One region of the Paraburkholderia sp. 22098 genome, then DNA from elsewhere that is predicted to be linked to it. Evidence: riboswitches for the same ligand, from Rfam matches in the RefSeq annotation. Region 1 holds a riboswitch; the other holds the start of a gene.

Region 1 (7,122 bases):
CATGACCTGCCACCAGTTGTCGCGAATCCGGCCGAACAGCGAATGCGCGTTTTTCTTCTCCGTGTCCATGCCGTTGTAGAACGCGATCTGCTCCGCGTTTTCGCGCAGACGGATCAGGCCGAAACGGAAATCCGCTTCGACTTTCTGTGCCTGATAGTTGATCGGCACCAGCGGGTGGCCGACTTTCTGGATCACGAGCGATCCGACCACCGCGTAAAGCGCGGCCGCCCAGACCATATAGCCGGGGATGTGCAGCGGAACGCCGCCGAGCGTGATGGTCAGCGCTCCGGCGAGCGACCACAGGATCGTGATGAACGACACCAGCGTGACGACCGTGGACAGCAGATCGAGCGTGAGCGACAGCGTGGTGGTGGCGAACGACTGAAGGTCGTCGCTGATCCGCTGGTCGGGGTTGTCGGCAAGACGGTCGCGCTCGATCCGGTAGAACGCGCTGTCGTGCAGCCACTCGTTCAGATAGCGCGTGGTGAGCCACTGACGCCAGCGGAACCCGAGCATCTGCCGCATGTAACGCCCGTAGACCGCGAGAATGATGTAGCCGAACGCGAGGCCCGAAAACACCATCAGCAAATGTGGGAAGTCGCGCACATTCTTGGTTTGCAGCGCGTTGTAGAAGTCGGCGCTCCAGCGGTTGAGCCGGACGTTGATCCACACGACCAGCAGATTCATCACGATGATCGCGAGAAGCAACGCCCACGCCGTCTTGCGTTCTTCCGACACCCAGTAGGGCTTGATCAGGCTCCAGGCGGAGACTTTCTCGTCTGGGGGCAGCGCGGGGCTGGCGGATGTATTCGTTGTCATGAGCGTCCTGAGGAGTGCTGTTCCATTCGGGCCGACCCACGCAGGCCGGCCCATTGCGAATATTTGTGCGTGTGCCGGTGGCGACACCCGGCGAGCACCACCGGTGCGATTGCCGATTCTGGCGCGAAGCCCTTAAGCGAAAATTAATGATCGGCGCGAGTTTTCCGGCGATCGCGCTGCGGGTGTTTCGCCTGCGTCGCCGCGACTTTGCGCCGTCAGGCCCCGCGTCATGCCGCATTCGCCGCGCCATCTCTGCTGGCATTGTGCCAGAGCGCCGCGCCGCCGATATGGGCGACGCCCAAGGCGGTGCCGGATCAAGGCGCGTGCGATGCCGCGCGCCGCTCGTTTGCGAGCGCCGCGCCTTTTATGGTCTAATGACCTTCGACGAAACAGGGGTGCTTCGCACTTGAGCGGCGTGATTTTCACGCTGCGGCAGCGAGGCTGAGAGAGACCCTTTGCACCCGATCCGGGTAATACCGGCGCGGGAAGTTTCCGGAAGCAACCAGTCTTCCATTCCCCGCCGGGCGGCGTTCTTCATTGAAGCACGCTATTGCCTGGCCGGCCTTGCCCGCCGGTTTCGTCCTGGGTACGCGCTTCTTTTTGGCCGTACGGAAAGGACTCGATGACCGCCTATTCTTCAGTTATGTTTCTTGCTCCTTGTCACGTCGCCGGCGGCGTGCGCTGCTTTGCCATTGCACGTTGCATTGGATCGGAGTGCGCACGATGAGCCGCGCTGCACAACCCGATTTCGCGGTGCTCGGCGGCGGCCTGTGCGGGCGTCTCGTCGCGTGGCGGCTCGCCGGGCAAGGGCATCGCGTCGCGCTTTATGAGCGCGGCGACGCAGCCGGTTCGCAAGCCGCCGCGTGGGTCGCCGCAGCGATGCTGGCGCCGCTCGCCGAAGCCGCGAGTGCCGAACTTCTGATCACGCGATTGGGCGCGACCTCGCTCGATACCTGGCCGCAAGTGCTGGCCGAACTGCCCGAACCGGTGTTCTTTCAGCGCAATGGCACGCTCGTCGTCTGGCATCACGCGGATCGCACCGAGGCGCCGTTGTTCGAACGACGCGTGCGCTCGAACGCGCCGGCCGAATTGCTGGACGGCGGCTTCGTCACGCTGGCCGGCGCCCAGCTCGGTGCGGCCGAGCCGGCGTTGGCTGGACGCTTCAGTCAGGGGTGGCTCCTGCCACGCGAAGGCCAGCTCGATAACCGCCAGGTGCTTCGCGCGCTTGCGGCAGGGCTTGCGCAACGCGGCGTTCAGACTCACTGGAATACACCCGTTAGCGACAGCGCGCTGCCGGCTGCGCGCGTCACGATAGACTGCCGCGGCCTCGGCGCCAAACCCGTGCTGCCGACACTGCGCGGCATTCGCGGTGAAGTCGCACGCGTGCATGCGCCAGGCATTAACCTGACGCGCCCGGTGCGGCTGCTGCATCCGCGTTATCCGCTCTACATTGCACCGAAGCAGGACGATCTCTACGTGATCGGCGCAACCGAGGTGGAAGGCGAGGACATGTCGCCCGTCAGCGTGCGTTCCGCGCTGGAGCTTTTGAGCGCTGCGTTTTCAGTGCATCCGGGCTTTGGCGAGGCGCGCATTCTGGAGCTGAATTCGCAGTGCCGCCCGACTTTGCCCGATCATCGGCCGGCATTGCTGTGGGACGGCGCGCAGACGCTGCGGGTGAACGGCCTTTACCGGCACGGCTACATGATCGTGCCCGAAGTCGCCGACGAAGCCGTGCGCTTCGCGGCGGCGCTGCTGGACGGGCGCATCGGCAACGCCGACGCGTTCGCGGACTGGCAGCGCGGCGCGCGCTGGAGCGAGCTTTTCCAGCACGATTGTGCGCGGGAGCCGGCATGAGCGCCGAACCGTGCCGCAGTGCCGTCAGCACGCTTGTGCTTTAGCCATCGACTGAACCGTATTCGAACATCATGGACATTCACATCAACCAGAAGCCGCTGTCGCTGCCAGAAGGCGCGACTGTCGCCGATGCGCTCGCTGCTTACGGCGCGCGGCCGCCGTTTGCCGTCGCGCTAAACGGCGATTTCGTCGCACGCGCGCATCACGCGGCGCGCGCGCTGCAACCGGGCGACAAGCTCGATGTCGTGCAACCCGTGGCCGGCGGTTAACGCCGTCACGCATTGCAGGAGACCAGGACATGCAAATGACTACCCCACAGACCGCCGACGCGCTCACGCTGTACGGCCAACCCTTCGCGAGCCGCGTGCTGCTTGGCACGTCGCGTTACCCGTCGCTGCAATCGCTGTCGGATTCCATCGACGCCGCCCGACCCGGCATGGTGACGGTCGCGCTGCGCCGGCAGATGAACGAAGGCGGCGCGGAAGCCGGCTTCTTCGACCTGCTCAAGCGCCATGGCGTGCCGCTATTGCCCAATACGGCAGGGTGCCTGACCGTCGGCGAGGCAGTGGCGACAGCGCACATGGCGCGTGAAATTTTCGAAACCGAGTGGATCAAGCTCGAACTGATCGGCGACGACTACACGTTGCAACCCGATCCCGTCGGTCTGATCGAAGCGGCCGCGAAGCTCGTCAAAGACGGCTTCAAGGTGCTGCCGTATTGCACCGAAGACCTCGTGATCGGCCGCCGTCTGCTGGATGCCGGTTGCGAAGCGCTGATGCCGTGGGGCGCGCCAATCGGCACCGGCAAGGGTGTCATCAATCCGTACGGCTTGCGCGTGCTGCGCGAGCGGTTGCCGGACGTGCCGCTCATTGTCGACGCCGGACTTGGCGTGCCGTCGCATGCGGCGCAGGTGATGGAATGGGGCTTCGACGGGGTGCTGCTGAACACGGCCGTGTCGCAGGCCACGCATCCGGACGCGATGGCGCGCGCGTTCGCGCTGGGCGTCGAAGCGGGGCGCCAGGCGTTTCTCGCGGGGCCGATGGCCGAGCGCGAGAGCGCGCACGCGAGCACGCCGGTAGTCGGCATGCCGTTCTGGCATCAGGACGGGAGCGCTGCATGACGCAAACATTGGCTCTGAAAGACCGCGACCTGTTCTGGCCGCCCGCCGACGAACTCACCGAGGCGACCGAGCGCATCCGCGCGCGCCTTGGCGACTGGCCGGCTACCCACGCGCCGTGGCGCATCTGTCTGACCGCGCCGGACGAGCCGAACGGCGGCGATCTGATCGTACTCACCGATGCCGCGCGGCACGGCGAGCAGATGGCGCACTGGCTGGTAAAGGGCGCGGCGGTGGTCGAAGCCGCCGAGAACAAGGCCACGCTGCACCTGGGCGGCGAGGAATATCGCCTCGAAGGGCATCTCGCGGAAGACTGGATTCCCGCGCTGGCCGCATTTCTCGATTGCGGTTTCGATCCGCACGACGCGTTGGTGCTGGCGCTCGCGTGGCGCGACGGCGACGAAACCCTGACCAACGCCGCGGGTGACGCTTTCCCTTGCGATCTGGCCACTTTCCCTCGCCTCGCCGGTCTGCCGCAAGCGCCGGCCCAAGCCTTTCCGCGCTGCCCGGAGCGGCTCGGTCTCTATCCGGTTCTGCCGAGCGCGGAGTGGGTTGAAAGGGTGGTCGGCTTCGGCGTGAAAACGGTGCAGCTACGCCGGAAGTCCGCCCAGCCCGCCGACGAACTTCAGCGCGAAATTGCCCGCTGCGTTGCTGCGGGGCGCCAGCACGACGCGCAGGTTTTCATCAACGACCACTGGCAGGCCGCGCTCGATGCAGGCGCTTACGGCGTCCATCTCGGCCAGGAAGATGTGCATACCGCGGATCTGTCGGCGATCGCCGCGGCGGGTGTACGTCTCGGACTTTCAACGCACGGTTTCTACGAAATTCTGAAGGCGCTGCATTTTCGTCCTAGCTACATCGCGCTGGGCGCAGTGTTTCCGACCACGACCAAGGTGATGCCCACGGCGCCGCAGGGCCTCAAGCGCCTCGCCCGTTATGTCCGGCTGCTTGACGGCGTCGTGCCGCTGGTCGCGATCGGTGGGATTGACCTGCAGGTCCTGCCCGAGGTGCTCGCGACCGGCGTGGGGTGCGCCGCAGTGGTCCGCGCAGTCACAGAAGCCGCCGATCCCGCTGCCGCAGTTTCCGCACTGCAGCAAGGGTTTACGCGATAATCCCGATGAATCGTTAAGGGACAGGGCACCTCACGGCAACTTTTGCATGATGGCCCTATAATTCGGCCTTCCGTGTAAAAGGACTGTCAGTCAGTGTCTTCCCCCTCCGAGACCTTACTCGAGCTGCGCAATGTCGACTTCGGTTACGGCGACCGGCTCGTCCTGTCGAACCTGAACCTGCGCTTCAAGCGCGGTCAGGTCGTCGCGGTCATGGGCGGCTCGGGTTGCGGCAAGACCACGGTGCTGCGGCTGATCGGCGGTCTGGTGCGCGCGCAGCGTGGCGAGATCCTGTTCGACAGCCAGAACGTCGGCGCGCAGACGCGCGACGGCCTCTACGCGTTGCGCCGCAAGATGGGTATGTTGTTCCAGTTCGGCGCGCTGTTTACAGACATGTCGGTGTTCGAGAACGTCGCGTTTGCACTGCGTGAGCACACGGAGCTTCCCGAGGAATTGATTCGCGACCTCGTGCTGATGAAGCTCAACGCAGTCGGCCTGCGCGGCGCGCGCGATCTGCTGCCCTCGGAGATTTCGGGCGGCATGGCACGGCGCGTGGCACTCGCACGCGCCATCGCCCTCGACCCCGAACTGATGATGTACGACGAGCCGTTCGCCGGCCTCGATCCCATCTCGCTCGGCATCACGGCGAACCTCATCCGGGCGCTCAATCAGGCGCTAGGCGCGACTTCTATTCTGGTGACGCACGACGTGCCGGAATCGTTCGCGATCGCCGATTACGTTTATTTCCTGGCCAACGGCGGCGTCCATGCCGAGGGCACACCTGCACAACTGCGTGCGTCCACGGACCCCACGGTGCGGCAGTTTATCGACGGCGCGCCAGACGGCCCGTTCAAATTTCACTATCCGAGCAAGACGCCGCTGGCGGCGGATTTCGGCGTCGGCGGAGGTCAGTCATGATCGGTTCACTGATCAGCTCGGTCGGCCGCTCGGTGCTCGACGGGCTCGGCACGGCCGGCTATGCGACACGCTTTTTCCTGCGCCTCGTGCTCGAGTTTTTCCCGCTGCTGCGCCGCCCGCGTCTTGTCACGAAGCAGATCCACTTCGTAGGTAATTATTCGCTGGTGATCATCGCGGTTTCGGGGCTGTTCGTCGGCTTCGTGCTCGGCCTGCAGGGTTACTACACGTTGAATCGCTACGGCTCCGAGCAGGCGCTCGGGCTGCTGGTCGCGCTATCGCTCGTGCGCGAACTCGGGCCGGTCGTCACTGCGCTGCTGTTTGCCGGTCGCGCGGGCACCTCGCTCACTGCTGAAATTGGCCTGATGAAGGCCGGCGAGCAATTGACCGCGATGGAAATGATGGCGGTTGACCCGGTCAAGGTCGTGGTCGCACCGCGCCTGTGGGCCGGCATCATTGCCATGCCGATTCTCGCCGCGATTTTCAGCGCGGTCGGCATTGCGGGCGGCTATGTGGTCGGCGTGCTGCTGATCGGTGTGGACGCCGGTGCGTTCTGGTCGCAAATGCAAGGCGGCGTGGATGTCTGGCGCGACGTGGGCGCGGGTGTCGTCAAGAGCGTGGTGTTCGGTCTCGCGGTGACGTTCGTGGCGCTCTTTCAGGGCTATGAAGCCAAGCCGACGCCGGAAGGCGTGTCGCGCGCCACGACGAAGACTGTCGTGTACGCGTCGCTTGCGGTGCTCGGCCTCGATTTTCTGCTGACCGCGCTGATGTTCAGCTAAGACTGCGCTGCATGTTTTCCGCTGCGGCGCGTCAGTGGCCGCGCGCGGCGGAGTAACGGCGGCGCGGCAGATTCACTTTGGGATGACGATGAAAAAGACTGCTCTCGACTTCTGGGTCGGCCTGTTCGTGGTGCTGGGTTTTGTGGCGTTGCTGTTCCTCGCGCTCAAGGCCGGCAACATGAGCTCGCTGTCGTTCCAGGCGACCTACCCGGTTAAGCTGAAGTTCGACAATATCGGCGGATTGAAGGCGCGCGCGCCCGTGAAGAGCGCGGGCGTGACGGTCGGCCGCGTCGCCTCGATTGGCTTTGACAGCAATGCCTATCAGGCGGTCGTTACTATCGACATCGACAAGCAATATCAGTTTCCGAAAGACACGTCGGCAAAGATCCTGACCTCGGGTCTTCTCGGCGAGCAATACATTGGCCTGGAGCCAGGCGGCGACTCCGAGATGCTTAAAGCCGGCGACACGATTTCGATGACGCAATCGGCAATCGTGCTCGAAAACCTGATCGGGCAGTTCCTCTACAGC
Region 2 (7,122 bases), on a different contig from region 1:
TGCTTGCTGGCCGGCCTGCGGATCGGTGCCCGTGCCGCCCACCGTGCCCACCGGCACTTCTCGCTGTGCCGCGCTGGCTGGGACGGTCGCGTAATACGCAGGGTAGTAGCCCGGATAGTAACCGTATGGGTAATAGCAGCCCGTCAGCATTACTGCGCCCGCGGCGCCGCAGAGCGCGAGCCGGACGCGGCCGATGTAACCGCTGGTAGAAATACGTTGGCGCGTGCGCAGCCGCGACAGCATGTGAACGGGATGAGAAGAGTCAACCAGGCGGGACTTCATGACGAGCTCCGGTGTGCAAACTACTTGCGAGCGACGCAGCCGACGCTTCCGTCGGTACGTCATTGCACGAGCTTACGCTCACGCGGCGCAAAGAGGATTGCAAAACCGTAACGGCGTATTTCGCCTCGTTTTACGGCTTTTCCCGGCCCACGTCTTGTCAGCGGAAAGCGAGCAGGGCATTGCACCCGGCTCGCGTTTCACCGCTGAGGAGTAACGAAGCTTACTTGCCGACCTGATTACCAATCACGCCGCCCACGGCCGCGCCGCCGAGCGTGGAAAGCGCACTGCCTCCAATGACCGCACCGGCGGCACCGCCTACGCCAGCGCCGATTGCCGTATCCCGTTGCCGCGTACTCATTCCCTCGCAGGCCGAAAGACTCGCGACAACCGCGACGATCATCGCGAGCGAACCCAATTTACGAATCGATTTCATGATGCTCACTCCCTTTGTTGTGATTGGAAGCCGCCTGTCGTATTGCGTTCCTGAATTGATCTTATCGCTGTGGACAGTTTCCAGATGTATGAGGTTGTCAGCAGACTGACGGTTTCGTAATCAAATGTTTCCCAACGCGTAGCAGGAGCCGTACCTGAACAGCAGGCGAAAAAAAGCCCGCTGACGGCGGGCTTTGTGGTGCTAGACGTTGCGCGCGCATCGAAATGCGCGCGCGGCTGTCACCGGTGCGAGAACGGCGTGGCCTTACTGCCGCTGATAGATCTCGGCGCCTTTCTTCATGAACTCGATGGATTTCACTTCCATGCCTTTTTTCAGCGCTTCGTCGTCGGTGACGCCCTGTTGCGCCGCGAATTCGCGCACGTCCTGCGTGATCTTCATCGAGCAGAAATGCGGACCGCACATCGAGCAGAAATGCGCGACCTTCGCGGAATCCTTCGGCAGCGTTTCGTCGTGGAATTCGCGTGCCTTGTCCGGATCGAGACCGAGGTTGAACTGATCTTCCCAACGGAATTCGAAGCGCGCCTTGCTCAATGCATTGTCACGCACCTGCGCGCCCGGATGGCCCTTCGCCAGATCGGCGGCGTGCGCGGCGAGCTTGTACGTGATGATGCCGGTCTTCACGTCGTCCTTGTTCGGCAAGCCCAGGTGTTCCTTGGGCGTCACGTAGCAGAGCATCGCGGTGCCGAACCAGCCGATCATTGCCGCGCCGATGCCCGACGTGATGTGATCGTAACCGGGAGCGATGTCGGTGGTGAGCGGCCCGAGCGTGTAGAACGGCGCTTCGTCACACCATTCGAGTTGCAGGTCCATGTTCTCCTTGATCAACTGCATCGGCACGTGACCGGGGCCTTCGATCATCGTCTGCACGTCGTGCTTCCATGCGATCTGCGTAAGCTCGCCGAGCGTCTTCAATTCGCCGAGCTGCGCTTCGTCGTTCGCGTCGTAAATCGAGCCGGGACGCAGGCCGTCGCCGAGCGAGAAGGCCACGTCATACGCCTTCATGATTTCGCAGATGTCTTCGAAATGCTCGTACAGGAAGCTTTCCTTGTGATGCGCGAGGCACCACTTCGCCATGATCGAGCCGCCGCGCGACACGATACCGGTCATGCGCTTGGCGGTGAGCGGCACATACTGCAATCGCACGCCCGCATGAATCGTGAAGTAATCGACGCCTTGTTCGGCCTGTTCGATCAGCGTATCGCGGAAAATCTCCCACGTCAGGTCTTCGGCCTTGCCGTTGACCTTTTCGAGCGCCTGATAGATCGGCACCGTGCCGATCGGCACCGGCGAATTGCGGATGATCCACTCGCGCGTTTCGTGAATGTGCTTGCCGGTCGACAGATCCATCACCGTGTCGCCGCCCCAGCGGATGGCCCACGTCATCTTGTCGACTTCCTCGCCGATCGAAGATGTCACCGCCGAGTTGCCGATGTTCGCGTTCACCTTCACGAGGAAGTTGCGGCCGATGATCATCGGCTCGCTTTCCGGGTGATTGATGTTGTTCGGGATGATCGCGCGGCCGCGCGCAACTTCGTCGCGCACGAATTCCGGCGTGATTTCGGTGAGGCCGTTCGGACCAAACGCGCTCGCACCGAACGCCTGGCCCGGATGCTGACGGCCCATCATCGCGGCGAGCTTTTCGCCGTTCGGACCGCTCGTCTTCAGCGTCTCGAGATACTCGGCGCGGCGCTGGTTCTCGCGAATCGCGATGTACTCCATTTCCGGCGTAATGATGCCTTTGCGCGCGTAGTGCATCTGCGACACGTTCTTGCCGGGCATCGCACGGCGCGGCGTGCGGTGCAGGCCTTGAAAGCGCAATTCGGCAGTCGCGGGATCGGCGGCGCGCTCGCGGCCGTAGTCGCTCGTGAGGCCGGAGAGCGGTTCCGTATCGCCGCGTTCTTCGATCCAGCGCTGACGCAGCGCGGGCAAGCCGGCGCGGATGTCGATCTTCGCTTCGGGATCGGAGTAGGGACCCGACGTATCGTAGACGTACACGGGCGGATTCTTTTCGCCGCCGAAGCTGTCTGGCGTGTCGGATTGCGTGATTTCGCGCATCGGCACGCGGATGTCGGGGCGCGAGCCGGTCACGTAGACCTTGCGGGAATTCGGCAGCGGCGCGACGGCGGCTTCGTCGACGTGGGCGTCGGCGGAAAGAAACTTCGGGTTGGCGTTCATGCGTGTTCTCCGTCAAAGCAATGTGGGCCGCTAAGCAGGAGACGAGACGGAAGTAGTCGGAATTCGCGAGAGATGAGGCACAAGGGCTGGAGTGCGAAATCCGTACGCTTCCCTGCGCTGGCATTATCCAGATCAGGTTCAAAGGGTATTTCTCACCCACGTGGCACGGACCTCCAACTCCCGTGCATCGCAGGACCCCCGCGTTAGCAGCGCACACGATACACCGGGCGGGCGCCGCTTGGCAACCCGTCTGCAATGCTGTGTGCGATCGGTATGGGCGTCGTGCGTGAAGCGCAGCGCCCTTGTGGGCCGAGGCTATCTGCGGGAGCGAACGCGCAAGACGTCGCATCGCGTTGCAGCCCGCCGATCCGCTATTTGCGCACTATCCTTGTATTGACGGGCGCGCCGCATATGACGCGCTGCAGCACTAATGCCACGCGGCCTGTTTGCTTACAGCGTGAAATCGTCCGAGGCTTCGGGCTGATACAGGATCTTTTCGAGCTTCAGCACCTTTTCGGCGCCGCTTGGCGGCACGAAGCGAATCTGCTCGCCGCGTTTCGCGCCGAGAAGCGCGAGGCCGACTGGCGAGAACACATTCAGGCGGCCATGCGCGAAGTCGGCGTCGGGCGGATAGACGACGGTCCAGGTCATGTGTTCACCGCTGCTTTCGTCGACGAGCGTCGCCTGCGAGTTCATCGTGACCACGTTGGCCGGAATCTCGCGCGAATCGACGATAACCGCGCGCTCCAGTACGTCGTCGAGCATGTCGTGCAAACGTGCGTCCGCGCCGGGTGCAGCGGCGTGCTTCTCAAGACGGGCGACGTCGAGTTCGGTGAGGTAACACTGCTTGGTCCTTCTGGTCGTTTTCACGGCGGCTACTCCAATTCGATCTGCAATATGGCTGCAATCTGTGTGAGGAAACATCATGCGGATGTGATCGGCCCGGCGCCCCGAAAGTCCCCTTGGGGACGACGCGGCTTCAGGCAAGGAAGCGAGCTGCGTCAGGTGGGGCGCCGGGCGGCGAGAAGCGGAAGCGTTTCTGGCGGAAGCGTTCGCGACGGCTCCTCGGCGGAATGCGGCGCGAACTGCACGCGCGCGCATCCACTTGCGCGGCGAGGGCGCAAGCGGGTGTGGGCGCGTGAAGTCGGAGAACGCATTGAAGGGCCGGCAGTTGTCGAGTGAAGATGAGCGACGCACCGCTTGTAGCTGACGATGACTGTGACGACAGCGAGCGGCGCAGTGATTAAGGGCATGTTAGCACGGCGTCTTTCAACGACCTTCGCGAACATTTCGCCGCTGTAAGTCGGGCCGCGCCAAACGTTGATGCGATGAACACGCGTGCAAACGTCAGGCAAAAAAATTTGCGGGGGGCTGTCATAACCTGCTGCGCGCATCGACAAACGTGCAGATCCCGATAGGAGCAGGTCATGCAATCAATCGTCATGCGCCGCGCACGCCGACCGTTCGTTCGAGCCGTCGCAGTTCTCAGCGCAATAGCAATGTTGTCCGCGAGCGGTCTGGCAAGCGCAGCCGGCGCGATGTGCAGCGCGCGTAGTCCAGCGCATCGCGTTGCGCTCGTCGAGTTGTACAGCAGCGAAGGGTGCAATAGCTGTCCGCCCGCCGACCAGTGGCTCAGCCAATGGAAGCACAGCGGTTCAACGCAAAGCATCGTGCCTCTGGCGCTGCACGTCGACTACTGGAACAGCCTCGGTTGGACGGATCGCTTCTCGCAGCACCGCTTCACCGAACGTCAGCAGACGCTCACCGATCTTGCGGGCGGCCACACCATCTACACGCCTGAAGTTTTCGTGGCGGGGCGGGAGTTGCGAAGCTGGTCGCAACGCGACAGTTTCGAAGCTCGCGTCGGCAAACTCGTGGCTGAGCCGGCACGAGCGAACGTCGCCCTCGAATTGAAGCCGCAGACGGGCGGCGCATTCAACGTCGCGGCGCGCTTTGACAGCAAGGCTGCCGATACCGCCGGGCCGCTCGATGCCTACGTCGCGGTGTACGAAAACTCGCTGAGCTCGCAGGTCGGCGCCGGCGAAAACCGCGGCGCGACATTGCATCACGAACGAGTGGTGCGGCAATGGATCGGGCCGGTGCCGCTCGTTGGCGGCAATGCGCAGATCAGTCGCGACATTCGTTTCGACGATGCCGATACCAATGCCGATACGAACAGGAACGCGAACGCGTCGGCCGACAGATTCGGCGTAGTCGCTTTTGTCCAGAACGCAGCAACCGGCGACGTGCTGCAGGTGGCCGAACTGGCCGCCTGCCATTGAGCTCGCGTCAATCAACGGAGATTCCCATGGCAACGCCTCATGTTGTTCGCGACAGCGCACCGCCTGCCGCGCCCTCCAGCGGCGTGATACATCCGGTATGGGTGCGCATCACGCATTGGCTCAACGCACTCGCGGCGATCGTCATGATGCTGTCGGGATGGCGCATTTACGACGCGTCGCCGGTCTTTCCCGCGTTCCGTTTTCCGACGGAAATCACGCTCGGCGGTTGGCTCGGCGGCGCATTGCAATGGCATTTCGCAGCGATGTGGCTGCTGGTTTTCAACGGCCTCGCGTATCTCGCGTTGAACCTTGCGACGGGACGTTTCTTCCGCAAGTTCTTGCCGGTCTCGCCGCGCGCGGTGTTGCACGATTTCATCGCCGCGTTGACCGGCAAGCTGTCGCACGCGGACTTGCGGGTCTACAACGCGGTGCAGAAATTCGCCTACCTGTTCGTCGTTCTCGATCTGCTCGTGCTTGTGCTGTCTGGGCTCGCGATCTGGAAGTCGGTGCAGTTCCCGCTGCTGCGCGAGTTGATGGGCGGCTACGACAACGCCCGCATCGTTCACTTCTGCGCGATGGCGCTGATGGCTGCGTTCATCGTCGTTCATCTGGCGATGGTTGCGCTCGTGCCTCGCTCGCTGCTTGCCATGTTGCGCGGTCGATAAATGCTTCGCGCGAACGTTACGGATAACGAATCATGAACAAGATCATTAAAAACGCTGCGACGAATGTCGCTGGCAAACTGGACCGCGAGTCGATTCTGATCGACGTCAGGCGCGAGCTTTCAATGCCGTCGCGGCGACTCTTCGGCAAGCAGCTACTGTCGCTTGGCGGATTGTCGATGCTGACCGGCTGCTCGCTGACCGACGACGAATCGGTCAACAAGTTTCTCACTGCCGTCTCGCGCCTGAACGATCGCGCACAAGCCGCGCTGTTCGATCCTAGGCAACTGGCGCCTACATACACCGAAGCGCAGATCACTCGGCCGTTTCCGTTCAATGCCTACTACGGTGTCGACGAGGTGCCGCAGGTCGACGCTTCCGGCTACAAGCTGAAAATCAGCGGCCTCGTGACCGGCCAGCGCGTCTGGAGCTTGCCCGAGTTGTACGCGCTGCCGCACGCGGAGCAGATCACACGGCATATCTGCGTGGAAGGGTGGAGCGCGATAGGTCGTTGGGGCGGCACGCCGTTCGGCGATTTTCTGCGTCGCATCGGCGCGGACACGAGTGCGAAGTACGTCGGCTTCAAATGCGCGGACGACTACTACGAAAGCATCGACATGCCCACCGCGCTGCACCCGCAGACGCTGCTCACGTTTTCGTACGACGGCGAGCGCCTGCCCGCGAAATACGGCTTCCCGATGAAGTTGCGCATGCCGACCAAGCTCGGCTACAAGAACCCGAAGCACATCGTCGAGATGTTCGTCACCAACACGTATCCTGGCGGCTATTGGGTCGACCAGGGCTACAACTGGTTCGGAGGCTCCTGACGCGCGCGGGTCGCCGCATGCGCCGCGCGCATGCGCGACCCCGGGCGGCAGAAGCTTCGGAAATACGCCGGCTACGGCCGGTTCGATTGATCCACAACAAACGGAGTTATTCCATGAAGAAATTTGCAATCGCAGCAGTGGCCGTCACCTTCCTGATGAGCGGCGGCGCCGCATTCGCGCAGGCAAGCGGCGCGATGTCCAACGACTCGATGTCGCATGATTCGATGTCGAAAGATTCGATGTCCAAGGACGGCATGTCGAAAGACCACATGAAGAAGGACACAATGAAGCACGACAAGATGAAAAAAGGCGACGCAATGGGCATGAAACACGAGGCGTCGGGCGCGATGAGCAACTAGGCGGGCCGCCGTAGCCGCTTATTTTGCGTGCCCGGTGCGGCTTGCGCCGCCCGGGTGGTTCCGATGCACGTTGCATGAAGC

What was found. A riboswitch is a leader RNA that binds a small molecule or an ion and turns the genes downstream of it on or off. The one in region 1 is predicted to bind thiamine pyrophosphate.
Region 2: it holds a riboswitch for thiamine pyrophosphate, as region 1 does, so the genes downstream of both, thiC (phosphomethylpyrimidine synthase ThiC) here and ACTJLB_RS29855 (FAD-dependent oxidoreductase) in region 1, are expected to answer to the same signal.

Annotation. Positions count from the first base shown of each region.
Region 1 is NZ_JBQEPV010000020.1:80,965-88,086, forward strand. It holds gene ACTJLB_RS29850 (ABC transporter ATP-binding protein/permease) at 1-819, opposite strand, end outside; TPP riboswitch at 1,201-1,324, shown strand; gene ACTJLB_RS29855 (FAD-dependent oxidoreductase) at 1,543-2,673, shown strand; gene thiS (sulfur carrier protein ThiS) at 2,745-2,942, shown strand; gene ACTJLB_RS29865 (thiazole synthase) at 2,978-3,793, shown strand; gene thiE (thiamine phosphate synthase) at 3,790-4,902, shown strand; gene ACTJLB_RS29875 (ABC transporter ATP-binding protein) at 4,996-5,817, shown strand; gene mlaE (lipid asymmetry maintenance ABC transporter permease subunit MlaE) at 5,826-6,593, shown strand; gene mlaD (outer membrane lipid asymmetry maintenance protein MlaD) at 6,682-7,122, shown strand, end outside.
Region 2 is NZ_JBQEPV010000004.1:231,463-238,584, reverse strand. It holds gene ACTJLB_RS10365 (hypothetical protein) at 1-282, opposite strand, end outside; gene ACTJLB_RS10360 (glycine zipper 2TM domain-containing protein) at 503-715, opposite strand; gene thiC (phosphomethylpyrimidine synthase ThiC) at 980-2,911, opposite strand; TPP riboswitch at 3,003-3,121, opposite strand; gene ACTJLB_RS10350 (GreA/GreB family elongation factor) at 3,362-3,781, opposite strand; gene ACTJLB_RS10345 (DUF1223 domain-containing protein) at 4,339-5,193, shown strand; gene ACTJLB_RS10340 (cytochrome b/b6 domain-containing protein) at 5,220-5,858, shown strand; gene ACTJLB_RS10335 (molybdopterin-dependent oxidoreductase) at 5,891-6,682, shown strand; gene ACTJLB_RS10330 (pentapeptide MXKDX repeat protein) at 6,796-7,041, shown strand.